3 regions of the Serratia sp. EC4 genome follow, and region 2 is predicted to be linked to each of the others. Evidence: predicted binding sites of a transcription regulator. Region 2 holds the regulator's gene; each other region holds the start of a gene.

The links. Region 2 encodes PhoB, which activates phosphate uptake and scavenging genes when phosphate is short. Its sites were predicted from a motif close to CTGTCATAAAACTGNCNNAT; they were not measured.
Region 1: a site for PhoB is predicted at 3,337-3,356, ahead of phnC (phosphonate ABC transporter ATP-binding protein). Genes of this name have one in related genera too.
Region 3: a site for PhoB is predicted at 4,272-4,291, ahead of ACP39K_RS22340 (MIP/aquaporin family protein). Genes of this name have one in related genera too.

Annotation. Positions count from the first base shown of each region.
Region 1 covers NZ_JBNIDE010000002.1:488,935-499,613, reverse strand. Annotated here, with positions in the region: gene phnE (phosphonate ABC transporter, permease protein PhnE) at 1-535, opposite strand, end outside; gene phnE (phosphonate ABC transporter, permease protein PhnE) at 532-1,395, opposite strand; gene phnD (phosphonate ABC transporter substrate-binding protein) at 1,474-2,406, opposite strand; gene phnC (phosphonate ABC transporter ATP-binding protein) at 2,448-3,281, opposite strand; gene trpS (tryptophan--tRNA ligase) at 3,399-4,406, opposite strand; gene ACP39K_RS09080 (NAD(P)-dependent oxidoreductase) at 4,697-5,572, shown strand; gene ACP39K_RS09075 (cysteine hydrolase family protein) at 5,605-6,132, opposite strand; gene ACP39K_RS09070 (suppressor of fused domain protein) at 6,162-7,265, opposite strand; gene ACP39K_RS09065 (oxygenase MpaB family protein) at 7,428-8,300, opposite strand; gene ACP39K_RS09060 (acetyltransferase) at 8,543-8,986, shown strand; gene ACP39K_RS09055 (methionine ABC transporter ATP-binding protein) at 9,223-10,248, shown strand; gene ACP39K_RS09050 (methionine ABC transporter permease) at 10,241-10,679, shown strand, end outside.
Region 2 covers NZ_JBNIDE010000002.1:99,226-109,904, forward strand. Annotated here, with positions in the region: gene licT (BglG family transcription antiterminator LicT) at 1-49, opposite strand, end outside; gene sbcC (exonuclease subunit SbcC) at 281-3,532, opposite strand; gene sbcD (exonuclease subunit SbcD) at 3,529-4,761, opposite strand; gene phoB (phosphate response regulator transcription factor PhoB) at 4,977-5,666, shown strand; gene phoR (phosphate regulon sensor histidine kinase PhoR) at 5,691-7,007, shown strand; gene ACP39K_RS07145 (PstS family phosphate ABC transporter substrate-binding protein) at 7,022-7,984, shown strand; gene brnQ (branched-chain amino acid transport system II carrier protein) at 8,471-9,787, shown strand; gene proY (proline-specific permease ProY) at 9,861-10,679, shown strand, end outside.
Region 3 covers NZ_JBNIDE010000011.1:81,222-91,900, forward strand. Annotated here, with positions in the region: gene emrD (multidrug efflux MFS transporter EmrD) at 1-369, shown strand, start outside; gene glpX (class II fructose-bisphosphatase) at 564-1,574, opposite strand; gene glpK (glycerol kinase GlpK) at 1,704-3,212, opposite strand; gene ACP39K_RS22340 (MIP/aquaporin family protein) at 3,255-4,100, opposite strand; gene zapB (septal ring assembly protein ZapB) at 4,625-4,864, shown strand; gene rraA (ribonuclease E activity regulator RraA) at 4,924-5,409, opposite strand; gene ACP39K_RS22355 (1,4-dihydroxy-2-naphthoate polyprenyltransferase) at 5,485-6,402, opposite strand; gene hslU (ATP-dependent protease ATPase subunit HslU) at 6,485-7,819, opposite strand; gene hslV (ATP-dependent protease subunit HslV) at 7,832-8,362, opposite strand; gene ftsN (cell division protein FtsN) at 8,465-9,403, opposite strand; gene cytR (DNA-binding transcriptional regulator CytR) at 9,469-10,497, opposite strand.

The DNA.
Region 1 (10,679 bases), 390 kb from region 2:
CGTACAGTTTGCCCAACAGCCCGACGTCCTGCATCACGATAGCCAACACCCCGGCGAGCGGCCCCATGCCGACGGCGCGCACGAAGATCAGCCCCCAGATCGCCATGTCGATGCCGCGCAGCACGTCCAGCAAGCGGCGCACCAGCACCGAAATCGGCCGCAGCAGCGGCGTCGACATCACGTTGCGCGCGGCGAAGAACGACAGCGGCAGCGCGATCAGCGACGCGGTGATGGTGCCGGCGAACACGATGGCGATGGTGATGCCGATCTGCTGGAAGTAGTACATGAACGGCCAGTTGGCGAAGTCGTGCCAGACGAACATGCGCAGGAAATAGCGCCCCAACTGCTGGCAGCCGTTGATAAACTGCGGCCAGCTAATGCCGAAGACCAAGAAGAAGAACACGTAGTACAGCACGATCGCCAAGGCGATCAGGCCGACGGTGCGCAGGTAACGCCCCTGCTGCGCGAAGATCGCCGGATGCTGCTGTTTTAGCTGGCGCAGCGTTTCCGCCGACGCCGGAGTACCCGCTATCATTTTTCCCCCTCCACCACGCGCTTGCGCAGCTCGCCCGACACGTAGTCGAGCACGGAAACCACCACGATGATCAGCAGCAGCGTCATGCTGACCTGATCGTAGCGGTCGAGTTTAATGTTGGTCATCAGCTCCTGGCCGATGCCGCCCGCCCCCACCAGCCCCAAAATGGTCGACTGACGGAAGTTGATCTCCAGCCGCATGAAGCTGTAGGAGAGAAACACCGGCTTCACCTGCGGCCACAGGCCGAAGCGCATGCGCTGCAGCGGCGTGGCGCCGCAGGCCGCCAGCCCGCGCACCGGCTTGTTGGAGGCGGTTTCGATCGATTCGTAGAACAGCTTGGTCAGGCTGCCGATGGTGTGCAGCGCCAGCGCCAGGAAGCCGGGAATGGCGCCGATGCCGAACGCCATCACGAACATCACCGCCCACGCCAACTCCGGCATGGTGCGCAAGAACGCCACCAGCGTGCGGATCGCCAGCCGCACCGAGGCCGGGGTATAGGTGTTGCCGGCCGCCAGAAACGCCAGCACGGTCGCCACCAGCACCGAGAAAATGGTCGCCGCCAGCGCCAGCTGCAGGGTCTCCCAGATCAGCGGCAGCTGGATGTTCAGGCGATAGCCCCAGTAGGCCAGCGAGCCTTCGGTGCGCCCGTCGGCGAACAACAGGTTCCAGTGCAACGTCGGCACGGTTTCGGCCAGATAGTCGAAGAAGTGCGGAATAGACACCCAGACGGTGTGCAGGTTGAACTCGGCGAGGTTGCCGGCGCCCAGGTACAACACCACCAGCCCGAGCGACCACAGCAGCGCTTCGCGCTTTTGCTTGCTGCGGATCCGTTGGTAATAGTGTGCGAAATCGGTATTCAATGCAGGTCTTCCATCTTGATGGAACAAGGGGTTCAGCATGCTGAACCCCTTCATTCGAACGGCCGAGGCAGCCGGGAATTAACGGTCGCCTTTGGTCAGCTCGCGCTTCATATCGATGATGGTCTGGTATTCCGCCAGGGTCGTGTCGCCGATGTGCTGTTTGCCGCCCATCGCTTTGATAAAGCACGCGTGATCGTCTTTATCCAGCTTCTTGATAGCGGTGACCACTTTGGCCTTGAAGTCGGCCGGCAGCGAGTTGCTCACCAGGATCGGGCCGTTCGGGATCAGCGGCGACTGCCAAATGATGCGGATCTGCTTCATCAGGTCCGGGTGATCCATGCGGATCATGCGGGTGAACGCGCCGCTGGTGTAGCCGGTGTTGTAGTCGCCAATCATCGACGCCCAGGTCACCGCGCCTTCGAACTGGCCGTTCAGCACGCCGAGGATGTCCTGCTCGTGGCCGCCGGAGAAGGTGACGCTGGAGAAGGTGTTGTTGTATTTGTTGTCGACCGTGCCGCCGAACAGCTTTTTAAACGCCTGGTTCGGGATCAGGAAGCCGGAGGTGGAATCCGGATCGGCGAAGCCGATGGCCTTGCCTTTCAGGTCTTCCAGTTTCTGGTACGGGCTGCCGGCCTTCACCACCACCACCGAGTGGTAGCCGCGCGACTGGTCAACGTCGTCGACCGCGATGCCGACGATGTCCACCGCTTTCGGATCCTTGATGTAGACCGAGGCGAACGACGACGGCGACATGCTCAGCACCAGGTCAATCTTGCCGCCCAGCAGGCCCTGGATCACGCCGGAATAGTCGGACGAGTTGCGCAGCTTGGTATCGACGTTCAACTCTTTGTCCAGGAACTGCTTCACGCATTGGTTATCGCCGATCTGCTGGGTGGCGTTCTGGCCGCCGAGAATGCCCAGGTTCAGCTCTTTCGGCGCATCCGCTGCGGCAGCATTAAATACCATCATCGCGCCGGCCATCAGGGTGGTCAGACTCAATACTTTTTTCATCAGGTGTGCCTTGTGTGTAAAGGGTAAAGGTCAAAAGTGCTTCAATGGATCTGATTGGCTTCTTCGCCATACAGCTGGTGCAGGATCCGTTCGTTCAGTTGCGAAGGATGCCCGTCAAACACGATCTTCCCGTGGGCGATGCCGATCACCCGCGAGCAATACTCTTTCACCAGTTCGACCGAGTGCAGATTCACCATCACCGCGATGCCGTCTTCGCTGATTTTCTGCAGCGCGTCCATGATGCGGCGGGTGTTTTTCGGATCGAGCGACGCCACCGGCTCATCGGCCAGCAGGATTTGCGGGTTTTGCATCAGCGCGCGGCAGATGGCGACGCGCTGCATCTGACCGCCGGAGAGGTGCTCGGCGCGCTGCAGCGCGTGCGGCAGCATGTTGAGCCACTGCAACAGCTCGATGGCGCGAGCGCGGTCGGCGTCATCGAACAGTTTGAAGAAGGATTTCAGGGTGGAAGTGTGGCTCAGGCGGCCCAGCAACACGTTGGTCATCACGTCCAGCCGCGGCACCAGGCAGAAGTCCTGGAAGATCATGCCGCAGCGCGCGCGCCACTGGCGCATCTGGCGGCCGGCAAGCTGGGCGATATCCTGCGCCACGCCATCGTCTTCGAAGTGCAGCATCTCGCCGCAGCTGGAAGGAATGGTGCCGTTGAGGGTATGCAACAGCGTGGACTTGCCCGCGCCGGAGCGGCCGATCACCGCCACGAATTCGCCGGCGTGCAGATCGAAATTGATGTCATCCAGCACGCGCTGCTGCGCTTTGTAGGCCTTGCCGAGCCCCTTTACCGATAACACTTTGCGGGATGCGGCGGCGTGCTGCCCTGGGAACTCGTGCTGCGCCAATTTTAACAGTGCCTGAGCCATATGATTTCTCTGGTTTCAGTGGCTAATCATTATGGGCACCTATTAACGGATAAGTTTATGACAGTGGGATGATGGTTTTATGGCCGGGGCGTGACGCGTGCCGCCCCGGCGTGCGCCTCACGCCAGGGTGAAGAAGTCCAGCCCCAGCGCCGCCTTGACCTGCTGCAGCGTCCGCTGGCTGACCTGATGCGCGCGGCGGGTGCCGTGCTGCAGGATGCGCGTCAGCTCGCCTTTATCGGCGATGAATTCGGCGCGGCGGGTGCGGATCGGTTCGAGCAGGCTCTGCAGACAATCCTCCAGCAGCCGTTTGATCTTCACGTCCCCCAACCCGCCGCGGCGGTAGTGCGCCTTCAGTTCCGCCACCAGCGCGGCGTCTTCGCAGAAGGCGTCCAGATAGGTGAACACCATGTTGCCCTCCACCCGGCCGGGATCGCTGACGTTGAGATGGCCGGGATCGGTGAACATGCTCATCACCGCCTTGTGCACCTCGTCGGCGCCGGCGCCAAGCGGGATGGCGTTACCGCGCGATTTCGACATCTTGCCCTGCCCGTCCAGCCCTGGCAGACGCCCAACGTTGCTCAACAGCGGCTGGCACTCCGTTAATATCGGTTGGCCGACGATGTGGTTGAAGCGCCGCACGATCTCGTTGGTTTGCTCCAGCATCGGCAGTTGATCCTCGCCGACCGGCACGTGGGTGGCGCCGAAGGCGGTGATGTCCGCCGCCTGGCTGACCGGATAGATCAGAAAACCGGCCGGCAGGCTGCGGGCGAAATCCTTCTCGGCGATTTCGTTTTTCACCGTCGGGTTGCGTTCCAGCCGCGCCACGCTGACCAGATTAAGGTAGTACATCGTCAGTTCGGCCAACGCCGGCAGCGCCGACTGCAGGCAGATCGTGGTCTTGTGCGGATCGATGCCGACCGCCAGATAGTCGGCCACGACGTTGAGCACGTTGGCGCTGATTTTTTGCGGGTTGTTGCCGTTGTCGGTCAGGCCCTGCAAATCCGCCACCATCACCGTTTGGTTATGCTGGTGCTGCAGTGCGACGCGCTGGCGCAGCGAGCCGACGAAGTGGCCTAAATGCAGTGGGCCGGTGGCGCGATCGCCGGTAAGAATGGTGTAGCTCATGACAGTGCTCCTGAAGGTCTGTAGACCGCCGGATCAACGCCACAAAAAATAATGCCGCCAAACCGGCGGCATTAAAAAGAGATGTGAATACTCGTGCCGCCTCAGAAGAGGCGCCACCATGACTGATTGTGGGTGGAGTGCATCGATATATTCATGCCATCAAGGTATACCCGCCGCGGCAGCGCGTCAATAGCCCGCCGCCGGCGCGTAAGACGGCGTTACACTCCGGCATTTGCGTTCCTGGCCTGGCGCGCTAGGGTAAAACCTTCAACCTGAAAAAGGAGCGCATGATGAAGATCGGATTTGCCGGACTGGGTGGGATGGGCAGCGCCATGGCGGCCAACCTGTTGCAGGCGGGCTTCGCCTTAACGGTATGGAACCGCTCGCCACAGGCGGCGCAGCCGCTGGTGAGCGCCGGCGCGCGGCAGGCCGAACGGCTGGAACAGTTGGCCGATGCCGACGTGCTGATCACCATGCTGGCCGACGATGCCGCCACGCAGCAGGTGGTGGTGGACAGCGGATTGCTGCAGCGGATGAAACCGGGCGCGCTGCATATCAATATGGCGACCATCTCGGTCGAACTCGCCAAACGCCTGACGACGCTGCATGCGGAACACGGCATCGGCTACCTCGCCGCGCCGGTGCTGGGGCGGGTCGACGTGGCCGCCGCCGGCAAGCTGAATATTCTGGCGGCCGGCGATAGCGAGCGGCTGAAGCAAGCGCAGCCGCTGTTCGATGCCCTCGGCCAGAAAACCTGGCACTTCGGCGCCGATCCGGCGCAGGCCAACGTGGTCAAAATCGCCACCAACTTTACGCTGGCCAGCGCCATTGAAGCGATGGCGGAAGGCAGCGCGCTGGTGCGCAACTATGGCGTGTCCGGCGCCGACTACCTGCAGATGCTGAGCGGCACCGTCTTCGCCGCCCCGGCTTACCAGGGCTATGGCGCGCTGATCGCCGCCGAGAAGTATTCACCCGCCGGATTCCGGCTGGCGCTGGGGCTGAAGGACGTCGGGCTGGCGCTGGCCGCCGGCGCCGACAGCCATACGCCGATGCCGTTCGCCGGGGTGCTGAAAGACAACTTCCTCGACGCGATGGCGCAGGGGGATGCGGATCTGGACTGGGCGGCGCTGGCCAAGGTGGCGGCGCGGCGAGCGGGCCTGAAATAACGAACGGGGGCGCTGGCCCCCGTTTTCCGTTCTCAGAACACGATGTCCGCCGCGGGCACGGCGCGGATCGGCACGCCGAAGCTGTCGATATTCGACAGCGTCTCGTTATGGTGGGTGCGGATCAGCAAACCGTCGGCATAGGATTTGTCGTGGCAGGTGTGCGCATCCGCCGCCAGCGTCACCGGATAGCCGCGCGCCGCGGCGCTGCGCACCGTGGTATCGATGCAAAACGGCGTGGAGTAGCCGCAAACCACCAGCTGCGATACGCCGTTGGCGATCAGCAACGCGCCGAGCGAGGTGCGCAGGAAGGAGTCCGGCGTGGTTTTATCCACCCGATGGTCGCCCGGCGCCACCTTCAGCGCCGCGAGCACTTGCCAGGCGGCGCTGCCGTGCGGCAGTTCGTCGTCCGGCGTGTGGTGCTGAATCACGACAACCGGCACGCCCGCCCGGCGGGCGCGCTCGCTCAACTGATTGATGCGCGCAACGGTGCCCGCGGCATCCGCCGGCGGCGGCGTAAACAACCCTTCCTGCACATCGATAATCAACAGCGCGGTGGTCATGGCGGCTCCCGAAGAGAAGATAAATGGCGTCAGCACACCGGCTGGCGCGGGCGGAAAATGTGGTCAACGCCCTGCTCGCGCAGCCGGTTCACCAGATCGTGCCCGCCGTTCGGCGTGGCGTGCGCCAGCTGGCGCTCGGCGGTAAACACCGGGCTGGCCCAAAACAGGTTCACCGGGTCGCCGTACTGCTGCGGCAACGCCAGGTGCGCGTGATGCGGATAGAAGGACGACGATAAAATATAGCCTTCGTAGCCCAACGGCGCCACGTCGGACTCCAGCGTGTGCCCTTCGCCGATCCAGGTCAACCGCGCCCACGGCGCGTGCGCGAAACCGGCCAGCGCGCTGGCCATCTGCACCGCGTTGTCTTCGGTCATGTATTGGCTGTCGATGGCGATCGCCATCTCCATGCGGCGATAGCGCGAAGCCTCGTCGTTGAACAGGATCTCCACCCACGGCATCGGCCGGATGCTGACCCCCATGGTGAGGAAGTAATAGATGCCGTCGCGCTCGTGCTGAGTGATGGCCATCGGCGGCCACTTGCCCTGATCGATGGCGTAATATTTTACCGAAGGGCCGAAATGCTGCTCATAGCGCGCCTGAAAATCGCGCTGCATCTTCGGCCACGGATTGCCCTCTTCACGCTGCCAGCTGCGCCAAAACTGCCGGGTGCTTTCCGCCTGCGCATATTGCGTGTTGGTCGAGGCCGAACCGAGCGGATAGGCCAGTGGGCTCTCCTTGATGCAGCTGGCCGAATAGCACACCGAATGGTCGATATACAGGCTCCAGCCGGGGATCACCGCCAGCAGTTGGCCGTAATACCACAGGGCCGCGCCGTCGTCGCTTTCGCTCCACACCACCATCAGCCCTTCCGGGTTCAGCGGCGCTTCCCCTTCCAGGTTGCGGCAAAACTCCGCCGCCAGCATCGGCGGCTGCCCTTGTTCCAACGCGGCGCGATCCTCCTGCAGCGGCGCGGCGGCCAGGTTGCGCAGCCAGCAGGCGCGCACCTGATAGCGATCGCTGTAGGCTTCGGCGGGATAGATGTAAAAATAGGCTGCCCGGTGATCTTGCTGAACCACCGCGACCAGCGTCTGGTTCTCATTGCTGACTTCAGCAAGTACGTATGACTCGTTCATATCACCTCAATAGGGTCAGGGCGCGGCAGAATCGGCTGCGCGCCAAAAATGGAATGTGGCTTTGCCCCAAGTGTAAAACGCATTACTGGCCGGATCACCCGTAAAAGTCTCAAAAACGGCCGTAAACGAAGATAAACAAAGGCTAATTATAGCGGCTGCGGCTCATGACGGCCGAGTGATGCGCCGCACCGCGCGCTGATAGGAACCGTTGCGCATCGACGCGCCCAGCACCTTGCCCAAACCGGCGGCGCCCGTTCGCACCAGCCGCCGCCGCAGCGCGCCCGGATGAAAACCGAACTGCCGCTGCGCCCAGTCGGGCAACAGATCGATGCCCGCCTGCATCACCACCCCACCGAGCGGGCGCGCCAACGCGCTCGGCGCCGGCGCCTTCAGCAGAATGCGCGCCACCTCTTGGGTGCGTTCATCGCACACCAGCTGCGGCCGCATCGCCTGCAGGTATTCTTCGACCTCCGCGCAGGACTGAGGTATTGCAGTGGCTCCCAGCGCGGCGGCCACGCGCGCCGCTTCACGATAGTATTGATCCTGCAAATCGTGGGAAAGATGGGGGTTACGGTAGCGCAGGTGGCTGGCCAGAAAGCGGCTGCTCTCCGCCACGTGCACCCAGGTCAGCAGCGCCGGATCGCTGGCGGCATAAGGCGTGCCGTCGCCGCCGACGCCGGTTACCCGCAGATGGATGGCTTTGACTTTGGCGATCAGCCGCTCCGCCTCGGCGGTCGGGCCGAAAGTGGTGACCGACACGAACTGGCTGGTGCGGCGCAGGCGGCCGATCATATCGTCGCGAAAATTGGAGTGATCCCATACGCCGGCCAGCGCCAGCGGGTGCAGCATTTGCAGCAGCAAGGCGCTGACGCCGCCGCACAGCATCGGCGTGAAATCGCGATGTACCTGCCAGATGACAGACTGCGGGCCGAACAGCCCCGGATCGCCGGGCGGATTCTCAAAATCGACGCCGCCGAGCGCCAGCCCGGTCAGGCTGAGCACCTGTTTCTCTATCGCTGCGCGTACCGCTTCCATCCTGCCGCCCTCTTGCTGGTTCAGCGGCCAGTGTATCACGCGGCGATCGCCTCATTGCGCCCTGCGGCGGTTGAAAGCATTAACTTACTGAATTACAGTTGTTATACCGCTTGCAACAAGGCGGACCTATTCGATCCACTGCAGAGGCGCTTTGCAGGGCGTTAACCCACGTTAATTCGGCACTAACCCCACAAAACCTCTATCTAGTTTCTTTTCCTTCAACTTAGATAGCAGAGAGTTCGATGATTACCATCAGAGCACGCGCGGCGGAAGACAACGCGCAATTGGCAGATATCTGGCTGCGTTCGGTGCGCGCCACCCACCATTTTTTAACCGAAGACAACATCGCGCAGCTGTTCCCGCTGGTGCTGAACGACTACCTGCCGGCGGTCAACGTTTGGGTGGCCGAAGAACGCCCGGGGCATCCCTGCGGCTTTATCGGCCTGAACGGCAACAAGGTGGAGATGTTGTTTATCGACGCGGATCAGCGCGGCAAAGGGGTGGGCAAAGCGCTGCTGACCCACGCGGAAACGCTGCACGATGAGCTGCAGCTGGACGTGAACGAGCAAAATCCGCAGGCCAGCGGCTTCTACCGCCACTACGGGTTTGTCATCACCGGCCGCTCGCCGCTCGACGGTCAGGGCAACCCGTTCCCGCTGCTGCACATGAAACTGGAAAAACGCTAGCCCTCCGCCGGCCGCCCTGCGGCCGGTTTCTTCCCCCGCCTCCCCCGCCGCCTTATATATCAAATCAGAATAAGTAATAGATTTTACATTCTTCCTGTCACTATAAACCCTCGGTAGGATTGCCCGGTATTCACCCGCAACAGAGGTTCCGTCAGCCGAAAAGCCGAACGATCTCTGTCCGGCGCACCGCGCTCTGGACGGAATGCTGTGATGTATCGATAAGGATCCGCTTCGCTATGATCGTTCTTTCGAACGTTTGCAAAACTTTTGACAGCACACAGGGCCGCGTCGTGGCGGTAGACAACGTCAGCCTGGCGGTAGAGGCCGGGCAAATTTACGGCATCATCGGCTACAGCGGCGCCGGCAAAAGCACCCTCATCCGCCTGCTCAACGGTCTGGAAACGCCCACCAGCGGCCGCATTGACGTGGGCGGTTTTGATATCGCCCGCGCCAAAGGCAGCCATCTGCGCCAGGCGCGCCTGAAAATCAGCATGGTGTTTCAGCACTTCAACCTGCTGTGGTCGCGCACCGTCAGCCAGAACATCGCGTTTTCCATGCAGATCGCCGGCGTGCCCAAGGCGCAGATTGCGCCGCGCGTGGCGGAACTGATCGCGCTGGTCGGCCTGCAGGGGCGCGAAAACGCCTACCCGTCGCAGCTCAGCGGCGGCCAAAAGCAGCGCGTCGGCATCGCCCGCGCGCTGGCCAATAACCCGAGCGTGCTGCTGTGCGACGAGGCCACCTCGGCGCTCGATCCGCAGACCACCGACGCCATTCTCGACCTGCTGTTGGACATCAACCGTCAGCTGAAATTGACCATCGTGCTAATCACCCACGAGATGCACGTGGTGCGCAAAATCTGCCACCGCGTGGCGGTGATGGAAAACGGCCGCATCGTCGAAGAAGGCCCGGTGCTTGACGTGTTCACCCGGCCGCAGCAGCCGATCACCCGACAGTTCGTCAAACAGGTGTCGCAGTATGCGGACACCGAAGAGAGCTTCAACCCGCAGCTCACCGCCCACCTGCCGGGGGCGATTTTCAAGCTGACCTTCGTCGGCGTGCAAACCCATCAGGCGGTGATCTCTGAAGTGATCCGGCGCTACGCCCTGACCGTCAACATTCTGCACGGCAAGATCAGCCACACCCTCAACGGTTCGTTCGGCGAACTGTACATCCACGCCGAAGGCAATGAACAACAAGTCGCCGACATGCTCAACCTGCTGCACGAAAGAGACATCGCCGTCGAGGTTATCCAACATGATTGAATCCCTGTTCCCCCACCTGCGTCTGGACCAACTGTGGGACGCCACCTGGGAAACGCTGTACATGACCGGCATCGCCGGTTTGGCCACGCTGGTGCTGGGCATCGTGCTCGGCGTGCTGCTGTTTTTAACCTCGAAGGGCCAGCTGTTGCAGAACCGGGCGGTCTACTCGCTGATCTCCGTGTTGGTCAACGTCTTCCGCTCTATCCCGTTCATCATTCTGATCGTGCTGCTGATCCCATTCACCAAGTCGCTGATCGGCACCATTCTCGGCGCGGACGCGGCCCTGCCGGCGCTGATCGTCGGCGCGGCGCCGTTCTACGCCCGGCTGGTGGAGATCGCGCTGCGCGAGGTCGACAAAGGAGTGATCGAAGCGGCGCGCTCGATGGGCGCCAAAAACCGCACCCTGATTTTCCGCGTATTGCTGCCGGAAA
Region 2 (10,679 bases):
CGTCCAGCGTAATCACCACGTTATTATTGAGTATTTTAGCGATTTTCATGGTTTTTCCCGGTGTTTCAGCATCCTGAAAACGAAAAAACCTGACGCCCGGAAGCGATCCCGGGCGTCAGGTTTTGCCTGTATTTTATGTTTCTGTCCTGCGGCCTGAGCGGCGAAGGGGATACAGTAACAATCCTGTTATGCCTGCATAATAACCCGTGCTTGCCGCGGCTCAACGCTTTTCACTGCGGAGTGCCGCCGCGGTCACACTTCTGCGCCGCGCGCGGCGGGATCATTCCAGCCTGAAGTGCGCCTCCAACCGGCTGACGCCGAGCCCGTTGACCTTTTTCACTTTGATCTGCACCGGAATACGCTCTTTCATCGCCTCGACGTGACTGATCACGCCAATGGTTTTGCCGGAGGCGTTCAGACTGTCCAGCGCGTCCAGCGCGGTATCGAGGGTTTCGGCATCCAGCGTGCCGAAACCTTCGTCGAGGAACAGCGAGTCGATGCTGGTTTTGTGGCTGACCAAATCGGACAACGCCAGCGCCAGCGCCAGGCTGACCAGGAAGCTCTCGCCGCCGGACAGGGTGCGGGTATCGCGCAGCGCGTCGGCCTGCCAGGTGTCCACCACCTGCAGCTCCAGCGCGTCGCTGGTCTTGCGCTGCAGCAGGTAGCGCCCGTGCAGCCGGCCGAGTTGAAGGTTGGCCAGATACACCAGATGATCGAGCGTCAGCCCCTGAGCGAAGCGGCGGAATTTGTCGCCCTCTTTTGAGCCGATCAGCTGGTTGAGGCAGCTCCAGTCGTCGTAGTCTTGCTGGCTGCGGGCGATCTGCTCGAACAGCGCCTGTTGATTGAGACGGCGTTCGGCGTCGCTTTCCAGCTGGTTGCGCAGTTCGCCCTGGCGCAGCTGCAGCGCCTTCAACTGCTGTGCCAGTTCGGCCAGCGATTGGGTGAGCGCATCGAGATCCGCGTTGGCTTCATCCACCCCTTCAGGGCGGTTTTGCCGGTGCTGCTCCAGCGTTTGCGTCGCCTGCGTCAGCAGGGCGGCGGCCTCCACCTGCCGCTGTTGCAGCTGTTCTTTGCGCTGTTGCAATTCGCGGCGCAGGACATCGTCCAGCAGCGCGGCGGTGAAGGCGGTTTCATCGGCGAATTCGCTGTCGGCCAGCGCCTGCTGCCACTGCTGCTGCGCCTGCTGCAGCCGCTCCTGCATCTGAGTGTGTTGATGTTGCAGCCCGGCCTGCTGGCCGGCCAGGCGTTCGCGCAGTTCCTGCGCCTTTTGCCACTGCTCGGCGGCCTGAACGCTGGCCTGTTCGCAGGCGGTTTGTTTGGCGCGCAGCTGTTCGCGCACCTCGGCGACCTGCTGTTCGCCGAACAGCGCCAGCCGCTGCGCGCGTCGTTCGGCAAGGGTCTTCTCGCCTTCTTGCCAGCGTTGATGCAGCTCTTGCTGCTGTTGCTGGCTGTCGGCGTGGGCTTTCTGCAGCAGCGTAAAGCGTTCTTCGAGCAACGCCAGCTGTTGCTGCGTCTGCTGCTGCTGCGTTTGCAGAGCGATGAGCGCATCCTTCGCCTGCTGTACCGCCTGCGCCGCCTGTTCATGCTGTTGCAGCGCGTGTTGCCCGCGCCGTTCTTCGTCGTCGCAGCCGTTCAGCCAGGCGCTGAGTTGCTCGCCATCCGCCAGCGTAAAGTCGAACGCCAACGGCGCGCTGAGCTGCTGCCACTGTTGCTGTTGGCCGGCCAGCTGTTGTTCATCCTGCGCGATGGTTTGCTGCTGACGCTGCAATTGCTGTTGCAGGTTGTCGTAACGGGCTCGCAGCTCGACGCCTTGTTTTTGCAATGCTTCGGTCTGGGCTTTCATTTGCTCCAGACGTTGCGCGGTTTCTGACAGTTTTACCTCTTGGTATTGTTCTACCGCCGGGTGCTCGCATGAGCCGCACAGCGGGCAGGGGGCGCCGGGTTGCAAACGGGCGCGCTCGGCCTCCAGACCCACGATCCGTTGTTCCAGCGCATAGGTTTTTTCAACATCGGCCTGGTGGGCTTTCTGCTGCTTAAATTGCTGACGGATGAGTTCTAGCTGTGGCTCCAACTGGGTCAGTTCATGTTGACCGATGTTTAGCTCTTGCCGCTGCTGTTCCAGCCGTTTAACGATTTGCTGCGACAAAGAAGATAGAGTAAACAGCTGCTGGCGCGTTGGGCGCAGATCCGCCAGGGCGCTCAGGCGCTGGCGCAGCGGGGCCAGCGGCGTTTGCGCCTCCAGCGCCTGTTGCTGTTGCTGTTGAGCGGCCAGCGCTTCGGTCAGCGCATTCAACTGCTGCTGAAACTGTGCGGCCTGCGTCGTCAGCTGGCTGCGCTGAGTGGTGAGCTGCTCCAGCGCGGTCTGCTGCTGGGCGCATTGCTGCGCGGCGGCATCGCCGGCCTGTCGCCGCTCGGCCTGTGTCGACTGCAGTTGGGCTATTTGATGGTCGAGCGGGGCCACCTGGTCATCGATCAACTGTTGCTGTTGCCGCATATGCTCGGCATGGGCTTGCTGCGCCAGACGGTTTTTTTCCACCGCCTGCTGCAGCGGCGCCAGCTGCGCCGAGTGCTGTTCCTGTTGTTGCGTCAGCTGGGCTGCCTGCTGTTGTATCGTCTGCAGTTCGGCGCGGCAACGGTCGCGTTCGCCGCGCAGCGGCCGCAATTTCTCGGCCGGCTCGCTGCGCGCCAGCCGCTGCAGCTGCGGGGCGGCCTCCGCCTGCTCGCGCTGGGCGGTGTCCAGCCGCAATTGCCCCTCGCTTTGCTGTTGCCGGAGGCGTTGCCATTGCTGCAGCCAGCTCAGCGCCTGTTGCTGCCGCTGGGTTTGCTCGCCGAGGGCGATTTCCTGCGCGCTCAGCGCCGTCAGCTGTTCGGTCAGAGACTGGCGCTGCTCGTCGTTCAGCAGTTCGATGCCGCTGGCGCGTTGATGCAACGCATCCAGGTCGGTTTTGGCCTGCTTGTGCGACTCGAACACCTGTTCGGACAACCGCCCGTAGATTTCGGTGCCGGTCAGCTCTTCCAGCAGTTCGGCGCGATCGTTGGCGTCGGCGTTGAGGAACGCGGCGAACTGCCCCTGAGACAGCATCATCGATTTGGTGAAGCGGCCAAAGTCCAGCCCGGTGATGGCGGCGGTAAGCTCCAGCTTGTCGCGCACCTTGTCCGCCAGGATCTTGCCGTCCTCGCGGCGCGCCAGTTCGACCTTCGGCGCCTGCAGATTGCCGTCCGGCGCGTTTTTGGCGCGGCGCTGGCTCCAGAAGGCGCGATAGCCGACGCCCTTGACCTCGAATTCGACCTCCGCCAGCGATTCGGCGGTGTGGCGGGTCATCAGTTCATTCTGGCTCGGCGTGACGTTGAGGCGCGGCGTTTGGTGGTACAGCGCCAGGCAGATGGCGTCCAGCAGGGTGGTTTTGCCCGCGCCGGTCGGGCCGGTAATGGCGAACAGGCCGTTGCTGGCGAACGGCTCGGCGGTGAAGTCAATTTTCCATTCGCCCTGCAGCGAGTTGAGGTTTTTTAACCGCAGGCTGAGGATCTTCATGGGTTGTTCTCCTCGGCGTTCTGCTGCACCGCCTCGACCACCTGGCGGAACAGTTGGTGCATCCGCCGTTGGCGCGCTTCGGGCATGTCGGCCTCCTGTGTCAGACGCCGTTCGAACACCTCGTTGACGCTCAGCTCGTTCAGCGTTTCTTTATCCTGCTGCGCGATCGCCTGGCGGCGCTGCTCTTTACTGCGCCGCAGCAGCACCACTTCCACCGGCAGCTCATCCGCCATCAGCTGGATGCGGCGCTGGATGTCGCTGAGGTAGTCCTGCGTCGCCACTTCGATATCCAGCCACACCGGCAGCTCGCCGGCATAGTCGGCAAATTGCCGCAGCTGCCGTTCGATCTCGGCCAGATCGCCTTTGATCAGTTGCATGGGCTGAAACTGCGGGATCGTTAACGCGTCTACCCGCTGCAAAGCGCCGTCGGCGAAATCGACCAGGAAGACGCTTTTGGCTTTGCCCAGCTCATCGAAACTGAGCGGGATCGGTGAGCCGCTATAGCGAATATGCTCCGATTTGGCGACGTTCTGCGCGCGGTGAATGTGGCCGAGCGCGATATAGTCGGCGGGCGGGAAGGCCTGCGCCGGGAAGGCGTCGAGGGTGCCGATATAGATGTCGCGCACCGAGTCGGAGGTGGTGACGCCGACGGTGGTCAGGTGGCCGGTGGCGACGATCGGCAGCGGTAGGCCCAGCTGGTCGCGGCGCTCGCAGGCCGCCTGATACAGCGCTTGGTAATGTTCGGCGATGGCTTCCTGCAGCGCCTGCTGTTTCTGCGCGCCGGATTCGCCGGCGCGGCTGGTGAGCAGGTCGCGCGGCCGCAGGAACGGGATGGCGCACAGCACCGCGCCCGGCTGGCCGTCGCGTTGGTTAAGCACCACGATCTGCTGTTCCGGGGCGCCCTGCGCGCTGGCGATCACCGTGGTGTTCAGGCAGGAGAGCAGTTCACGCGATTCGTTCAGCGTTGCGACCGAATCGTGGTTGCCGCCCAGCACCACCAACTGGCAGCCGGTGCGCTGCAGTTCCACCACGAAGCGGTTGTACAGCTCGCGGGCATAGCTGGGCGGCGAGCCGGTATCGAACAGATCCCCGGCGACGATCAGCGCATCCACCTGCTGCTGTTCGATCTGTTCGATCAGCCAGTTCAGAAAAGCCTGGTGCTCGGCGGCGCGGCTTTTGGTGAAAAAGTACTGGCCAAGGTGCCAGTCAGAGGTGTGGATCAGGCGCATGACACTCCCGGATGTGAAGATAATGGCGATGATTATAAAGGCCGCGGCGGCGGCTGTCCCGGCGCAATGATGATGACAACCGGATGATTTTTCTTTACTGCGGGAAATAATCGCTATGCTTACTGCCTATAACAGCCGGTTTTTTTCATAAAAGTGTCACAAAACTGACGCATAATGGCGCCCGAAAAGTCGCTAACACATTGGCAGGATTGACGATGGCAAGACGCATACTGGTGGTGGAAGACGAAGCGCCGATCCGTGAGATGGTGTGCTTTGTGTTGGAACAGAATGGTTACCAACCGTTGGAAGCCGAGGATTATGACAGCGCCGTGACGCGTCTGTCTGAGCCGTTCCCTGATTTGGTGTTGCTTGACTGGATGTTGCCCGGCGGTTCCGGCATTCAGTTTATCAAACATATGAAGCGCGAAGCGCTGACCCGCGATATCCCGGTGATGATGCTGACCGCGCGCGGCGAAGAAGAAGACCGGGTGCGCGGCCTGGAAGTGGGGGCGGATGATTACATCACCAAGCCGTTCTCGCCCAAGGAGCTGGTGGCGCGCATCAAAGCGGTCATGCGCCGCATTTCGCCGATGGCGGTGGAAGAAGTGATTGAAATGCAAGGGCTGAGTCTGGATCCGTCCTCCCATCGCGTAATGGCGAACGATCAGGCGCTGGACATGGGGCCGACAGAGTTCAAGCTGCTGCACTTCTTTATGACCCACCCGGAGCGGGTTTATAGCCGCGAGCAGTTGCTTAATCACGTCTGGGGCACTAACGTTTATGTGGAAGACCGTACCGTTGACGTGCATATCCGTCGGCTCCGCAAGGCGTTAGAAACCAGTGGGCATGATAAAATGGTTCAAACCGTTCGGGGCACCGGCTACCGGTTCTCAACGCGCTACTGATCGCGCCGCGCTGGAGAATATGCCGTGTTAGAACGTCTGTCGTGGAAGAGGCTGGCTCTGGAGCTGGCTCTTTTCTGTCTGCCCGCCTTACTGCTGGGGCTGATTTTCGGTTATCTGCCCTGGTTCCTGCTGGCCTCCGCGCTGGCTGCGCTGGTATGGAATTTCTACAACCAGCTCAAACTCTCCCATTGGCTGTGGATCGACCGCAGCATGACGCCGCCGCCCGGCCGCTGGAGCTGGGAGCCGCTGTTCTATGGCCTGTATCAGATGCAGCAGCGCAACCGCCGCCGCCGGCGCGAGCTGGCGCTGCTGATCAAGCGCTTTCGCAGCGGGGCCGAATCGCTGCCTGACGCGGTGGTGATGACCACCGTCGAAGGCAATATCTTCTGGTGCAACGGGCTGGCGCAGCATCTGCTCGGCTTTCGCTGGCCGGAAGACAATGGCCAGCACATCCTTAACCTGCTGCGTTATCCGGAATTCAGCCACTATCTGCAACAGCAGGAGTTTTCGCGCCCGCTGACGCTGCAGCTGAACAACGAACACTACGTCGAATTCCGCGTGATGCCGTATTCTGAAGGGCAACTGCTGATGGTGGCGCGCGACGTCACCCAGATGCGCCAGTTGGAGGGCGCGCGGCGCAACTTCTTCGCCAACGTCAGTCATGAACTGCGCACGCCGCTGACGGTGCTGCAGGGCTATCTGGAGATGATGGGCGACGAAGAGCAGGATGGCTCGCTGCGCAGCAAGGCGCTTAGCACCATGCAAGAGCAGACCCGCCGGATGGACGGGCTGGTCAAGCAGCTGCTGACGCTGTCGCGCATCGAGGCGGCGCCCAATGTCGACATGAACGAGCGGGTGGATATTCCGCTGATGCTGCGGGTGTTGCAGCGCGAGGCGCAATCGCTGAGCGGCGGCAATCACGAGATCACCTTCCGGGTGAACGAACAGCTCAACGTGTTCGGCAATGAAGATCAGTTGCGCAGCGCGGTGTCTAACCTGGTGTACAACGCGGTCAACCACACGCCGAAGGGCACCCATATCGAAGTCAGCTGGCAGCAGACGGCGCACGGCGCGCAATTCCAGGTCAGCGACAACGGGCCGGGCATCGCCGCCGAGCATCTGCCGCGCCTGACAGAGCGTTTTTATCGCGTCGACAAGGCCCGTTCGCGCCAGACCGGCGGCAGCGGGCTGGGGCTGGCGATCGTCAAGCACGCGCTCAGCCATCACGACGCGCGGCTGGAGATCCTCAGCGAACCGGGGATCGGCACCCGCTTTATCTTTACCTTGCCCAATCGGTTGATTGTTCCCGCCGCTTTATCAGAGAATGCGGTGAAAAATTAACGCGAGACACCGGTATGACCCGAATTACCCGAGGGCTGTTGCTTTGCCTGGCGCTGCTGGCCGGACGCGGCGCGCTGGCGCAGCCTGACGGCATGTTGGCGGGCAACCTGTCCAGCGTCGGCTCCGACACGCTGGCGAATTTGATGGCGCTGTGGGCGCAGGATTTCAGCCAGCATTATCCCAACGTCAACCTGCAGATCCAGGCCGCCGGTTCGTCGACCGCGCCGACCGCGTTGGCGGCGGGCGCCGCGCAGCTGGGCCCGATGAGCCGGCCGATGAAGGCGGCCGAGGTTTCGGCGTTCGAACACCGTTACGGTTATGCGCCGCTGGCGGTGCCGGTAGCGGTGGATGCGCTGGTGGTGTTGGTGCATCAGGACAATCCGCTGCGCGGCCTTAACCTGCAGCAGCTCGATCGCATTTTCTCCGCCACCCGGCGCTGCGGTGAAAGCCAGCCGCTGACGCGCTGGGGCGAGCTGGGGCTGCGCGGCGACTGGGCGACACGCTCGCTGCAACGCTTCGGCCGCAACTCGGCGTCCGGCACCTACGGCTATTTCAAACTGCGCGCGCTGTGCGGCGGCGATTTCATGCCGCGCGTCAATGAGCTGCCTGGTTCGGCTTCGGTGGTGCAGGCGGTGGCCGGTTCGCTCAACGGCATCGGCTACGCCAGCATCGGTTTTCGCGCCAGCGGCGTGCGGCTGCTGCCGCTGGCGGAGTCGGGAGAAGACTATGTCGCGCCTACCGCCGCCAACGTGCGCAACGATCGCTACCCGCTGTCGCGCTATCTGTATATCTACATCAACAAAGCCCCCAATCAACCGCTGGAGCCGCTGACCGCCGCGTTCCTCGATCGCGTGCTGTCGACACCAGGGCAAAGCCTGGTCAACCACGACGGCTATCTGCCGCTGCCGCCGGCCGCCCTGCAGAAGACTCGTCAGGCGCTCGGGTTGCCACCGCTCGCGCCGGCCACGGCGCAATAAGCGACAAAAATCGGCGTAATTTTCGCCTTTTTTCACGGCAAAACGGAGCTTATACCACGCGAAAACCGGGCATTTATTGGCGTTTTCGCGCGGTAAAGCGATATATGCTTCACGTTTCGTGAATTCATTGTTCAAAAATGATACAAATCATGTAGTGTATATTTATTGATAGCCAATATGATCGACTGGTGGCTAAAGTTTATATGGTCGATAGCTCTGCTTTTCGCCGTGCGTCTTGCCTTGAAGCGCTATAAACGTTTACCTTAGCCTTCGTTGTCGGATTAAACCTCCATTTTTATAACTCCTAAAATTTTGCCCATCTTCATGAGCGGCCACTTTCGAATAGGGACATAAACGCCGGATCGACTGCGTTTAGGGTGCTTATTAGGCGCTGCGACGATCGGGCATGCCGGCAACCGGGTGGGGCGTTTCGCCACCACGCTATCGGACAATTTTTTTTCATTTGAACAGGCAACACGACATCGTATGAGTCATCGTTTAACGTCAAAAGATATCCTGGCACTGGGCTTCATGACCTTTGCCTTATTCGTTGGGGCCGGGAACATCATCTTCCCGCCGATGGTCGGCTTGCAGTCCGGTGAACACGTCTGGATCGCTGCGCTGGGCTTCCTGCTCACCGCCGTGGGCCTGCCGGTCATCACCGTCATCGCGCTGGCGCGCGTCGGCGGCGGCATCGACGCCCTCAGTTCGCCGATCGGCCGCGGCGCCGGCCTGCTGCTGGCGACCGTCTGCTACCTGGCCGTCGGCCCGCTGTTCGCCACGCCGCGCACCGCCACCGTGTCCTTTGAGGTGGGCATCGCCCCGCTGACCGGCGACGGCGCCATGCCGCTGTTCATCTACAGTCTGGTGTACTTCGCGCTGGTGATCGGCATCTCCCTGTATCCGGGCCGTCTGCTCGATACCGTCGGCCACGTGCTGGCGCCGCTGAAGATCGTCGCGCTGGCCGTACTGGGCATCGCCGCGCTGCTGTGGCCTGCCGGCGCGCCTATCCCGGCGACGGCGGCTTATCAGAGCGTGCCTTTCTCCTCCGGCTTCGTTAACGGCTATCTGACCATGGATACGCTGGGCGCGCTGGTATTCGGCATCGTTATCGTCAACGCGGCGCGCTCGCGCGGCGTGAAAGACGCCGGTCTGTTGACCCGTTACACCATTCTGGCCGGTTTGATCGCCGGCGTGGGCCTGACGCTGGTTTATCTGAGCCTGTTCAAGCTGGGCTCCGGCAGCGGCGCGCTGGTGCCTGACGCCACCAACGGCGCGGTGATCCTGCACGCTTACGTTCAGAACACCTTCGGCGGCCTCGGCAGCTTCTTCCTGGCGGCGCTGATCTTCATCGCCTGCATGGTGACCGCGGTGGGCCTGACCTGCGCCTGCGCCGAGTTCTTCGCGCAATACCTGCCGTTCTCTTACAAGACGCTGGTGTTTATCCTGGGCCTGTTCTCGATGGTGGTGTCCAACCTCGGCCTGAGCCACCTGATCCAGATCTCCATTCCGGTGCTGACCGCGATTTATCCGCCGTGCATCGTGCTGGTGGTGCTGAGCTTCACCCTGCGTTGGTGGCACAGCGCGCCGCGCATCATCGCGCCGGTGATGCTTGTCAGCCTGTTGTTTGGTATTCTTGACGCGGTGAAAGCGTCCAGCTTCCAGCAGCTGCTGCCGGCCTGGTCCACTCACCTGCCGCTGGCGGAGCAGGGGTTGGCATGGTTGCCGCCTTCGCTGCTGATGTTGGCGCTGGTCGCGATTTATGATCGGGTGTGCACGCGTTCCCAAGTGACCGCGCACTGATAATCCCCCGGCTAAATCCAGGGCCACGGACATGTCCGTGGCTTTTTTTCGTTTAAAACTATGGGTCATTTTCATGCAACAACAGTCACCCACCACTGCCCCCGACAATAAGCTGAAACGCGGCCTCAGCACGCGTCATATCCGCTTTATGGCGCTGGGATCGGCCATCGGCACCGGGTTGTTCTACGGCTCGGCGGACGCCATCAAAATGGCCGGCCCGAGCGTGCTGCTGGCTTACCTGATCGGCGGCATCGTGGCCTTTATCATCATGCGCGCACTGGGGGAGATGTCGGTCAACAACCCGCAGGCCAGCTCATTTTCCCGCTACGCGCAGGACTACCTCGGCCCGATGGCGGGTTACATCACCGGCTGGACTTACTGCTTTGAGATCCTGATCGTCGCCATCGCCGACGTGACCGCCTTCGGCATCTATATGGGGGTCTGGTTCCCGGAAGTGCCGCACTGGATCTGGGTGCTGAGCGTGGTGCTGATCATCGGCGCCATCAACCTGATGAGCGTCAAGGTATTCGGCGAGCTGGAGTTCTGGTTCTCGTTCTTCAAGGTCGCCACCATCATCATCATGATCGCGGCCGGCATCGGCATCATCATCTGGGGTATCGGCAACGGCGGGCAACCGACCGGCATTCATAACCTGTGGTCGAACGGCGGCTTCTTCAGCAACGGCGTTATCGGCATGATCCTGTCGCTGCAGCTGGTGATGTTCGCTTACGGCGGCATTGAAATCATCGGCATCACCGCCGGCGAAGCCAAAGATCCGAAAAAATCGATTCCCAAAGCCATCAACTCGGTGCCGTGGCGCATTCTGGTGTTCTACGTCGGCACGCTGTTTGTCATCATGTCGATCTACCCGTGGAACCAGGTGGGCACCAAC
Region 3 (10,679 bases), on a different contig from region 2:
CTGATGTGGCATTCGGTGATTAGCTGCCTGCTGGCGGGGGCGATGATGTGGATCCCGGGCTGGTTCGGCGTGATGAACATCTGGACGCTGATCGTGCCGGCCGCATTGTTCTTCTTCGGCGCCGGCATGCTGTTCCCGCTGGCGACCACCGGGGCGATGGAGCCGTTCCCTTACCTGGCCGGCGCGGCGGGCGCATTGGTGGGCGGCATGCAGAACATGGGGTCCGGTCTGGCGACCTGGCTTTCCGCCATGCTGCCGCAAACCGGGCAGTTCAGCCTCGGCTTGCTGATGTTCGCGATGGCGCTGCTGATCCTGCTGTGCTGGTGGCCGCTGTCCAATCGCATGCAGCATCAAGGACATACCGCATAACGACAGGGCGCCATTCGGCGCCCTCATACCGTTGACAAAGGGAAGAAAAAGCGTGGTTTTTCTCCCCTTTGTGGTTATTAGCCGAAAATCAATAAATTGATTTTCCTTGTTTTTTATTCACTGTTCTCTGCCGACCCGGCAAGGGCATGAGGTTTGCCATCAATCATCAGGGCGCCATTCGGCGCCCTGTTTCGTTACAGCAGAAACTCGTGCAGCGCCGGGTCTTTGCGATCCAGATAGTGGGTCGAACGGATACGGCGGATGGTGCGCGACTTGCCGCGGATCAGCAACGTTTCGGTGGTGGCCATGTTGCCCTGGCGGCTGATGCCCTCCAGCAAATCGCCCTTGGTGATGCCGGTGGCGGAGAAGATCACGTTGTCGTTGCGCGCCATCTGATCCAGACGCAGCGCCTGGCCGGCTTCGATACCCATCTCCCGGCAGCGGGCCAACTCTTGTTCGCCGATGCGGCGGTTTTCGGCGCTGTCGCCTTTCACCTCATGACGCGGCAGCAAACGCGCCTGCATGTCGCCGTCCAGCGCGCGGATCACCGCGGCTGAGATCACACCTTCCGGCGCGCCGCCGATGCCGTACATCACATCGACCTCGCTTTCGGGCATGCAGGTGAGAATGGAGGCCGCCACGTCGCCGTCAGGAATGGCGAATACTCGCACGCCCAACTGTTGCATCTGCGCGATGACGCCGTCGTGGCGCGGTTTGGCCAATACGATCACCGTCAGCTGCGACAGCGGTTTGCCCAGTCGTTCGGCGACGTTCTGCAGGTTCTCCGCCAGCGGCCGGTTGAGATCGATGGCGCCGCGCGCCGCCGGGCCGACCACCAGCTTCTCCATGTACATGTCCGGCGCGTGCAGGAAAGTGCCGCGATCGCCCACCGCCAATACCGCCAGCGCGTTGGACTGGCCCATGGCGGTCATGCGGGTGCCTTCGATCGGATCGACCGCGATGTCGACCGCGTCGCCTTGGCCGGTACCGACCTGCTCGCCGATATACAACATCGGCGCTTCGTCGATCTCGCCTTCGCCGATCACAATGCGCCCATCGATATCCACTTTGTTGAGCATGATGCGCATGGCGTGGACCGCCGCGCCATCGGCGGCGTTCTTGTCGCCGCGCCCCAGCCATTTGTAGCCCGCCAGCGCGGCGGCTTCGGTAACGCGGGAGAATTCGATGGCTAATTCACGTTTCATGGCAAACCTGTCTGTGAGAAAGGGAAGAAAATATCGACAAAGTCTATCACAGCGCGGTGGCGGCAGGGCGGGGCAAAAAAAAAGCGCCGCCCGCAGGCAGCGCTTGTTGGCGAAACGGCAACTTCGGGATTACTCGTGATCTTCCCATGCCTGAGCGCGAGCCACCGCTTTTTTCCAGCCGCTGTAGCGGTAGTTGCGTTCGGTGGTTTCGATGCTTGGGCGGAATTCACGCTCAACCACCGCTTTGCTCTTCACTTCATCCAGATCGTTCCAGTAGCCGATGGCCAGGCCCGCCAGGAACGCCGCGCCCAGCGCCGTCGATTCACGCACTTCAGGGCGCTCTACGCGGGTGCCGAGAATATCGGACTGGAACTGCATCAGGAAGTTGTTGGCGACTGCGCCGCCGTCCACGCGCAGCGATTGCAGGCGGGTGTTGGCGTCGGCCTGCATGGCGTCCAGCACGTCACGGGTCTGGAAGGCGATGGATTCCAGCGTGGCGCGGATGATGTGGTTGCTGTTGGCGCCGCGGGTCAGGCCGAAAATGGCGCCGCGAGCATACGGATCCCAGTAAGGCGCACCCAGGCCGGTGAAGGCCGGCACCACATAGACGCCGTTGCTGTCTTTCACCTTGGTGGCGAAGTATTCGGAGTCGGCGGCGTCGCTGATCAGTTTCAGCTCGTCGCGCAGCCACTGGATAGACGCGCCGCCGATGAACACCGCGCCTTCCAGCGCATAGTTCACTTCACCGCGCGGGCCGCAGGCGATGGTGGTCAGCAGACCGTTTTTCGACCGTACCGCTTCTTTGCCGGTGTTCATCAGCAGGAAGCAGCCGGTGCCGTAGGTGTTCTTCGCCATGCCCGGTTGAACGCACAGCTGGCCGTACAGCGCCGCCTGCTGGTCACCGGCGATACCGGCGATAGGAATACGCGTGCCGCCCTTACCGCCGATGTTGGTCTGGCCGTATACCTCGGAGGACGGACGGACTTTCGGCAGCATGGCGCGCGGAATGTCCAGCACTTCCAGCATGCGTTCGTCCCAGTCCAGTTCGTGGATGTTGAACATCATGGTGCGTGAGGCGTTGGTGTAATCGGTGACGTGTACGCGCCCCTGGGTCATTTTCCACACCAGCCAGGTATCCACGGTGCCGAACAGCAGTTCGCCGCGCTTGGCGCGCTCGCGGGCGCCTTCGACGTTGTCCAGGATCCACTTCACCTTGGTGCCGGAGAAGTACGGGTCAACCACCAGGCCGGTGTTGTGACGGATGTACTCTTCCAGGCCGTCGCGCTTGAGCTTCTCGCAGATGTCGGCGGTGCGGCGGCACTGCCAAACGATGGCGTTGTAAATCGGCTTGCCGGTCTCTTTTTCCCAGACGATGGTGGTTTCGCGCTGGTTGGTGATGCCGATGCCGGCGATCTGATCGGAATTGATGTCGGCTTTCGCCAGCACTTCTACCAGCGTCGAACTTTGCGACGCCCAGATCTCCATCGGGTCGTGCTCAACCCAGCCGGCCTTTGGATAGATCTGCGGGAATTCGCGCTGCGATACCGCAACGATGTTGGCGTCGTGATCGAGCACGACGGCGCGTGAGCTGGTGGTCCCTTGGTCGAGTGCGACAATGTATTTTTTTTCTACAGTCATGGTAATTATCCTGCTGTTGTTAACCGTTTAAAACTGCACCCATCATGCTTTACGCTGCTGGGTCTTGGCGTCGGGCTCTTCTTCCGTCACGCAGACGTCGCACGGCAGGTGGCGGCCAATCAGCGCGCGGTAACCGAAAGCGCCCAAGCCACAGCCGACGATAGGGGCGAAGATCGGCACCAGGAAGTATGGGATGTCGCGTGCGCCGGTGAAGGCGACTTTGCCCCAGCCGGCCAGGTAGGCGAACAGTTTCGGCCCGAAGTCACGCGCCGGGTTCAACGCAAAGCCGGTCAATGGTCCCATGGAGGCGCCGATCACGGCAATCAGAATACCGATCAGCAGCGGCGCCAGCGGGCCGCGCGGGATGCCGTTGCCGTCGTCGGTCAGCGCCAGGATCAGGCACATCAGGATTGCCGCGATCACCATTTCTACCAGGAAGGCCTGGCCGACGGAGATATGCGCGTTAGGGTAAGTCGAGAAGATGCCGGCCAGTTCGAGGCTTTCGTTGCTGCCGCGCACCATGTGGTGGGCCGCTTCGAAGTCGAAGAACAGGTTGTAGTACAGCCCGTAGACCAAGGCCGCTGCGCAGAAGGCGCCGGCGACCTGCGCAATGATGTAAGGCACCACTTTGCGCCCGTCGAAGCAGGCGAACAGCCACAGGGCGAGGGTGACCGCCGGGTTGAGATGCGCGCCGGAAATCGCGGCGGTCAGATAGATGGCCATGGCGACGCCCAGGCCCCAAATGATGCTGATTTCCCACTGGCCGAAGCTGGCGCCCGCCAGTTTCAGCGCGGCAACGCAGCCTACGCCAAAGAAGATCAGCAGCGCCGTGCCGAGGAACTCGGCGATGCACTGGCCTTTTAATGTCGGACTGGTGGTTTGGCTCATAATGTTGTTGTCCTGCAAAACGGCGGTTGTTGGTTTATAGGCTCAGTTGGGTAGAGATCCGGCCTATGGGCACAGTTTTTTTCATCTCGTCCAATTATTGAATAAGGACGTGATGTAAATTTATCGTTAACGAACATAAACGAGAAATAGCGAAATCAAAATGTGTGTGGCGCGTCATAAAATTGAGCGATTTCGCGTCGTTTAGTGTTCTTTCTGAGCCATAAAAGTGTGATCTGACCAGTGGTTTGCTGAGGGTTGTTAACAACTCGCGGCGGCGGCGATGGGGATTTTCAGTTTTTGCTGATGGCGGGGGCAGGAAAATTGCAACAGACTGCGCGATGATCCGGTATGTTGCTAGACAGGCGGAGACTGGCTACTTACAATCGTTTTTAACGAATCGAGACCGGCGCGCCTTTCGTAACGGCGCGCGTCACTGAGCGCGATGCAATATTCGCAGTAGCTGCAGCCGATGTTGCGGCCGCTACTTATAGATGTACGCCTTGCTATCATGAGGGGACTGAAGCATGTCATTTGAAGTATTTGAGAAACTGGAAGCAAAAGTACAGCAGGCGATTGATACCATCACCTTGTTGCAGATGGAAATTGAAGAGCTGAAAGACAAAAACAACTCTCTGTCGCAGGAAGTTCAGGCTGCCTCCGGCAACCACGAAGCGTTGGTGCGCGAAAACCAACAGCTGAAAGAAGAACAGCACGTATGGCAAGATCGCCTGCGCGCGCTGCTGGGCAAAATGGAAGAGGTCTGATCCTCACGCCATGCAGCAACGAAAAGGGCGCCTCAGGCGCCCTTTTTCATGACCGGAAATCACTCGATGTCGAGCGGGTCCTCGGAGAGGATGATGCCGGTGTTGTCGGCATACAGGTGGTCGCCGGAGAAGAAGGTGACGCCACCGAAGTTGACGCGGATATCGCTTTCGCCCACGCCTTCGCTCACGGCACCCGCCGGGATCGCCGCCATCGCCTGAATGCCGATGTCGAGTTCTTCCAGATCGTCCACCTGGCGCACCGCGCCGTACACCACGATGCCTTCCCATTCGTTCTGGGCGGCCAAGCGCGCCAGTTCGGCGTTGATCAGCGCCCGGCGTACCGAACCGCCGCCGTCGACCAACAGCACGCGGCCGCGGCCGTTTTCTTCAAGCAGATCGAACAACAGGCCGTTATCCTCAAAGCATTTCACCGTGGTGATCTGCCCGCCAAATGAAGTACGCCCGCCAAAATTGGAGAACAGAGGTTCAACAACGTTTACCTCTTCATGATAGATGTCGCAAAGTTCGGAAGTATCGTATTTCATAGGATTTTACGTCTGTTTGCCGCTGGAATGTTCAGTATATCCCTTTATTCGCCCTGTTGGCAAAATCATCAGTTTTTAACTGAGCGCCACGCCGATGGCGAACAGCAGGTTGGCCAGCAACGCCGCTTTGACCATGTGTTCCAGCATCGGCCGCATGCCGACCGGCGTCGGATCGCGCAGCACGCGCAGGCCGTGGCGCATCAGCAGCGGGATCGCCAACACGAACAGCCAACCCCACGGGCTGTGCAGGTTGAACAGCGTAAACAGCGCGAAACACAGCACTGCGCCGCCGAGCAGCAGGGCATGGTAAATGCGCGCCTTGTGCGGGCCGAGACGCACCGCCAGCGTGTTCTTGCCGTTTTCGCGATCGCTCTCGATATCGCGCAGATTGTTGATGTTGAGCACCGCCGTCGCCAGCAGGCCGCAGGCGGTGGCAGGCAGCATCACCACGCTGTCGAAGGTGTGCGTTTGCAGATAGTAGGTGCCGGCCACGCTCAGCCAGCCGAAGAACACCAGTACCGAGATGTCGCCCAACCCCAAATATCCGTAGGGCTTGTTGCCGACGGTATAGGTGATGGCTGCCACGATAGACAACCCGCCCAGCACCAGAAAGCCCACCACGTCGCTGGGTTGCTCGCAGGCGACGGCGATCAGCGAACAGCCGGCGAGGGCGATCAGCACCACCGTCACCACCAGTGCCCGTTTCATCTGCGCCTGGGTGATCATGCCTTTCTGCATGCCGCGCAACGGCCCGATGCGATCTTCTTTGTCGCTGCCTTTGACCGCATCGCCGTAGTCGTTCGCCAGGTTGGAGAGGATCTGCAGCAGGCCGGCGGTCAACAGCGCCAGCAGCGCCACTTCAGGTTTCAGGCTGCCGTGCCAGGCGGCGATTGCCGAGCCGACCACAATGGAGGCAAAGGCCAGCGGCAGGGTGCGGGGGCGTAGACTTTCCAGCCAGGCGGAGATCGGGGTGGTGGGGGTTGATGAGCTCATGTTTCGCTTCTGTGTCCGTTAGAAATAATTGTGGGAGGCAATGCCTCCCACACAGATGACTGACAAGACAATGATTGAGCGATTATAGGATAAAACGACTCAAATCTTCATCCGCCACCAGTTCATCCAGATGACTGCGCACGTAATCCGCATCAATTGTAATGGATTGGCCATTAATTTCACTCGCATCGTAGGAAATATCTTCCATCAGACGCTCCAGCACGGTGTGCAGACGACGCGCGCCGATGTTCTCGGTGCTTTCGTTGACCTGCCACGCGGCTTCGGCGATGCGGCGGATGCCGTCGGCGCTGAACTCGATATTGACGCCTTCGGTGCCCATCAGCGCTTTGTACTGTTCGGTCAGCGACGCGCTCGGCTCGGTCAGGATGCGCTCGAAATCTTCGGTGGTCAGCGCCTGCAGCTCAACGCGGATCGGCAGACGGCCCTGCAGTTCCGGGATCAGATCCGACGGATTGGCGGTCTGGAACGCGCCGGAGGCGATGAACAGGATGTGGTCGGTCTTCACCATACCGTGCTTGGTGGACACGGTGCAGCCTTCCACCAGCGGCAGCAGATCGCGCTGCACGCCTTCGCGGGAAACGTCCGGGCCGGAGCTTTGGCCGCCGCGCTTACAGATTTTGTCGATCTCATCGATAAACACGATGCCGTGCTGCTCAACCGCTTCGATCGCCTGCTCTTTCAGTTCTTCCGGGTTTACCAGCTTGGCGGCTTCTTCTTCCACCAGCAGCTTGAAGGCTTCTTTGATCTTCAGCTTGCGCGGTTTTTGCTTTTGGCCGCCGAGGTTCTGGAACATCGACTGCAGCTGGTTGGTCATCTCTTCCATGCCCGGAGGCGCCATGATTTCCACGCCCATCGGCGCGGCGGCCAGATCGATTTCGATCTCTTTGTCATCCAGTTGGCCTTCGCGCAGTTTCTTGCGGAATGCCTGGCGGGCGGCGGACGGTTCCTGATTTTCTTCCGGTTGGCCCCAGTTGTTCTTGGCCGGCGGGATCAGCACGTCGAGAATGCGCTCTTCGGCCAACTCTTCGGCGCGGGTGCGGTTTTTCTCGATCGACTGCATGCGCACCATTTTGATGGCGGCATCGGTCAGATCGCGGATGATGGAGTCCACTTCTTTGCCCACATAGCCCACTTCGGTGAACTTGGTGGCTTCAACCTTGATGAACGGCGCGTTGGCCAGCTTCGCCAGACGACGGGCGATTTCGGTTTTACCGACGCCGGTCGGGCCGATCATCAGAATGTTTTTCGGGGTCACTTCGTGACGCAGCATCTCGTTGAGCTGCATCCGGCGCCAGCGGTTGCGCAGGGCAATGGCGACAGCGCGTTTGGCCTTGTTTTGGCCAATGATATAGCTGTCCAGTTCGCTGACGATCTCGCGCGGGGTCATTTCAGACATGGTATTCGATCCTTACGCTTTGGAAGGCAATTCTTCAATGGTGTGGAAATGGTTGGTGTAAATACAGATGTCGCCGGCGATGTTGAGGGATTTCTCAACGATGTCGCGGGCGCTCAGCTCGGTATTTTCCAACATGGCGCGGGCGGCGGCCTGGGCGTACGGGCCGCCGGAGCCGATGGCGATCAGATCGTTTTCCGGCTGCACCACATCGCCGTTGCCGGTGATGATCAGCGAGGCGGTTTCATCGGCGACCGCCAGCAGCGCTTCGAGCTTGCGCAGCATGCGGTCGGTGCGCCAGTCTTTCGCCAGTTCGACGGCGGCTTTCACCAGGTGGCCCTGATGCATTTCCAGTTTGCGTTCAAACAGTTCAAACAGCGTGAAGGCGTCAGCGGTGCCACCGGCGAAACCGGCGATCACTTTGTCGTTATACAGGCGACGCACTTTCTTGACGTTACCCTTCATCACCGTATTACCCAGGGTTGCCTGGCCATCACCACCGATGACGACCTGGCCGTTGCGGCGTACGCTTACAATTGTTGTCACGAGCAGACCCTCGTTAAAGACGGAAAAAAGTCCCCGCAGCGCCTGCTTTCGCAGACGCTACGAGGCATATTGAGAGTATAGATGGGGGGGGATTGACGCTTTTCAACCCCCAACGGAGAGGGGAATGCAACTCGACATGCCGACGCCCTTCAGGCGTGAAAGGGTTTTATCCGCTGCGGCGCGGCTGCTGTAGGGGCCGAGCACGACGCGATTCCAGCCGCCGCCGGCGGTGATGCGGCTCTCGATGCCTTCGAACGCCAGGCGCGCGCGCACGGATTCAGCCTGATCGGTGGCGCGGAACGAACCGCATTGCACCATCCACTTCTGTTTCGATTCCGGCTTGGTGTCCTGCTTGGCCGTTTCCTGTTTCACTTCCGGTTTCGGCTCCGGCTTCGGTTGCGGCTTCGGCTCAGGCTGTTTCGCCTGCACCGGCGGTGGGGTGACCGGCTTCGGCTGCTGGTGCTGCTGCACCGGCGCGGTGGCGGCCCCGTTGTTGAATGGGTTGCGCGGCGCCTGGGTAACCTGCTGCTGCTGTTGCTGTACCGGCTGCTGCTGCATTTGCTGTTGTTGCATCTGCTGCTGCTGGCGGTTACTGCGCGCGTTGACCTGGCCCGGATCGTTATACGGCACTTCGTTCAGCTGCGTCGGGCGCTGCTGCATGTCGGCCTGCATTTGTTCCAGCAACTGCCGCTGTTCGGCGGTCAACTGAGTTTTGGAATTGAGCTCGCCGCCGGCCGTCGGTTCGGTCGGGGTTTGCACGCCGATCTGCCGGTTTTCCAGCTCTTTGATGTAGCGCCAGCGCTCTTCCGGCTTCGGCGGCAGGCCGTTGCCGGGGCGCGTGGTGTGCGCAGGCAACAACGGCGCGTCTTCCGGCTTGTTGTGGGTAATGAAATAGAGGCCACCGACAAAGATAACCAGCAACGCGGCGGCTAACGCCAGCACGGTTTTGGAAACCTTCGGAGAACTGCGTTTTTTACGGCTGGGGGTTTTACGCTTAGCTCCTGCTGCGCGCCCACGGCTTACATAGTCTTTTTGTGCCACTATTATTCCGCTGTGTCCTGATGAGAGGATAAGTCCGTCATGTTACTGAACCCTAAAATATTTGACTAGCGTTTCGGGGCAGCGGTGCTGCCTCTGATAATCAATTCACTGTCCAATAGCCGGGAGCCGCTGGCCACCGTCTGGCCGTTCAACTGCTCCAACAGCAATAACATCGCCTGTTGGCCTATCTGGAAACGCGGCTGCGCCACCGTGGTCAGCGGCGGATCGCAATACTGCGCCAGCTTGAGGTCGTCAAAGCCGACGATCGACAGATCCTGCGGTACCCGCAGCCCCATTTTCTTCGCCTGGGACAGCACGCCGATCGCCATGACGTCGCTGTGGCAGAACACCGCCGTCGGCGGTTTCGGCTGAGCCATCAGCGCCGTCAGCGCTTGCGCGCCGGCTTCGTAGGTAAAATCACCCCGGGTAATATAGCTGCTTTCGACGGTAATGCCATTACGACGTAGCGCTTGAACGTAACCCTGCAGCCGATAATGGCTCAGCGGCATCTGTTCCGGCCCGGCGACGCAAGCGATCTGCCGGTGGCCCAATTGGTGCAAATAATGCACGGCTTCAAAGGCGGCGGTCAGGTTATCGATGTGCACCGTCGGCAGTTCCAGCTCGGGGGCAAACTCGTTGGCCATCACCATCGGCGGCAGGTTGCGCTGCTCTTCCTTGCTGGCGTCAAACGGCAGGTTGGAGCCCAGCAGCAGCATGCCGTCGATCTGTTTGGTGATGATCAGATTGACGAAGGTGCGCTCTTGCTGATTTTGCTGCGCGCAGTCGCCGATCAGCACCAGATAACCTTGTTGGGCCGCGGTCTGTTCGATCCCCTGGATCACATCGGCGAAAAACGGATCGCAGATGTCGGGCACGATCACCAGGATGGTGCGGGATTCGTTGCGTTTGATATTGCGTGACAGAGCATGAGGAGAATAACCCACGGCCAGCACGGCCTGTTCCACTTTCTGGCGCGTTGGCGTTGACACCTTTTCCGGGTTCATCAGCGCACGCGATACGGTAGCCGTTGAAACGCCCGCCATTTCGGCGACGTCTTTCATGGTCGCCATGGATAACTCTTTCTTGTGTTCCAACGCCTTTCTCCTTGCGTCAGCCCCATGCCGACGCCACTACTGCTGTTTGCTCACAATGTCCGGCATGCGGTGGCGGGATTGTTGTCATTGAGCGCCACTCGCGTTCGGGCACTCCGTCGCGCTGCGATGTGGCGACAAAATTTGCCCTCGCAGACATTCTAAACAGAATACGCCCCGCCTTT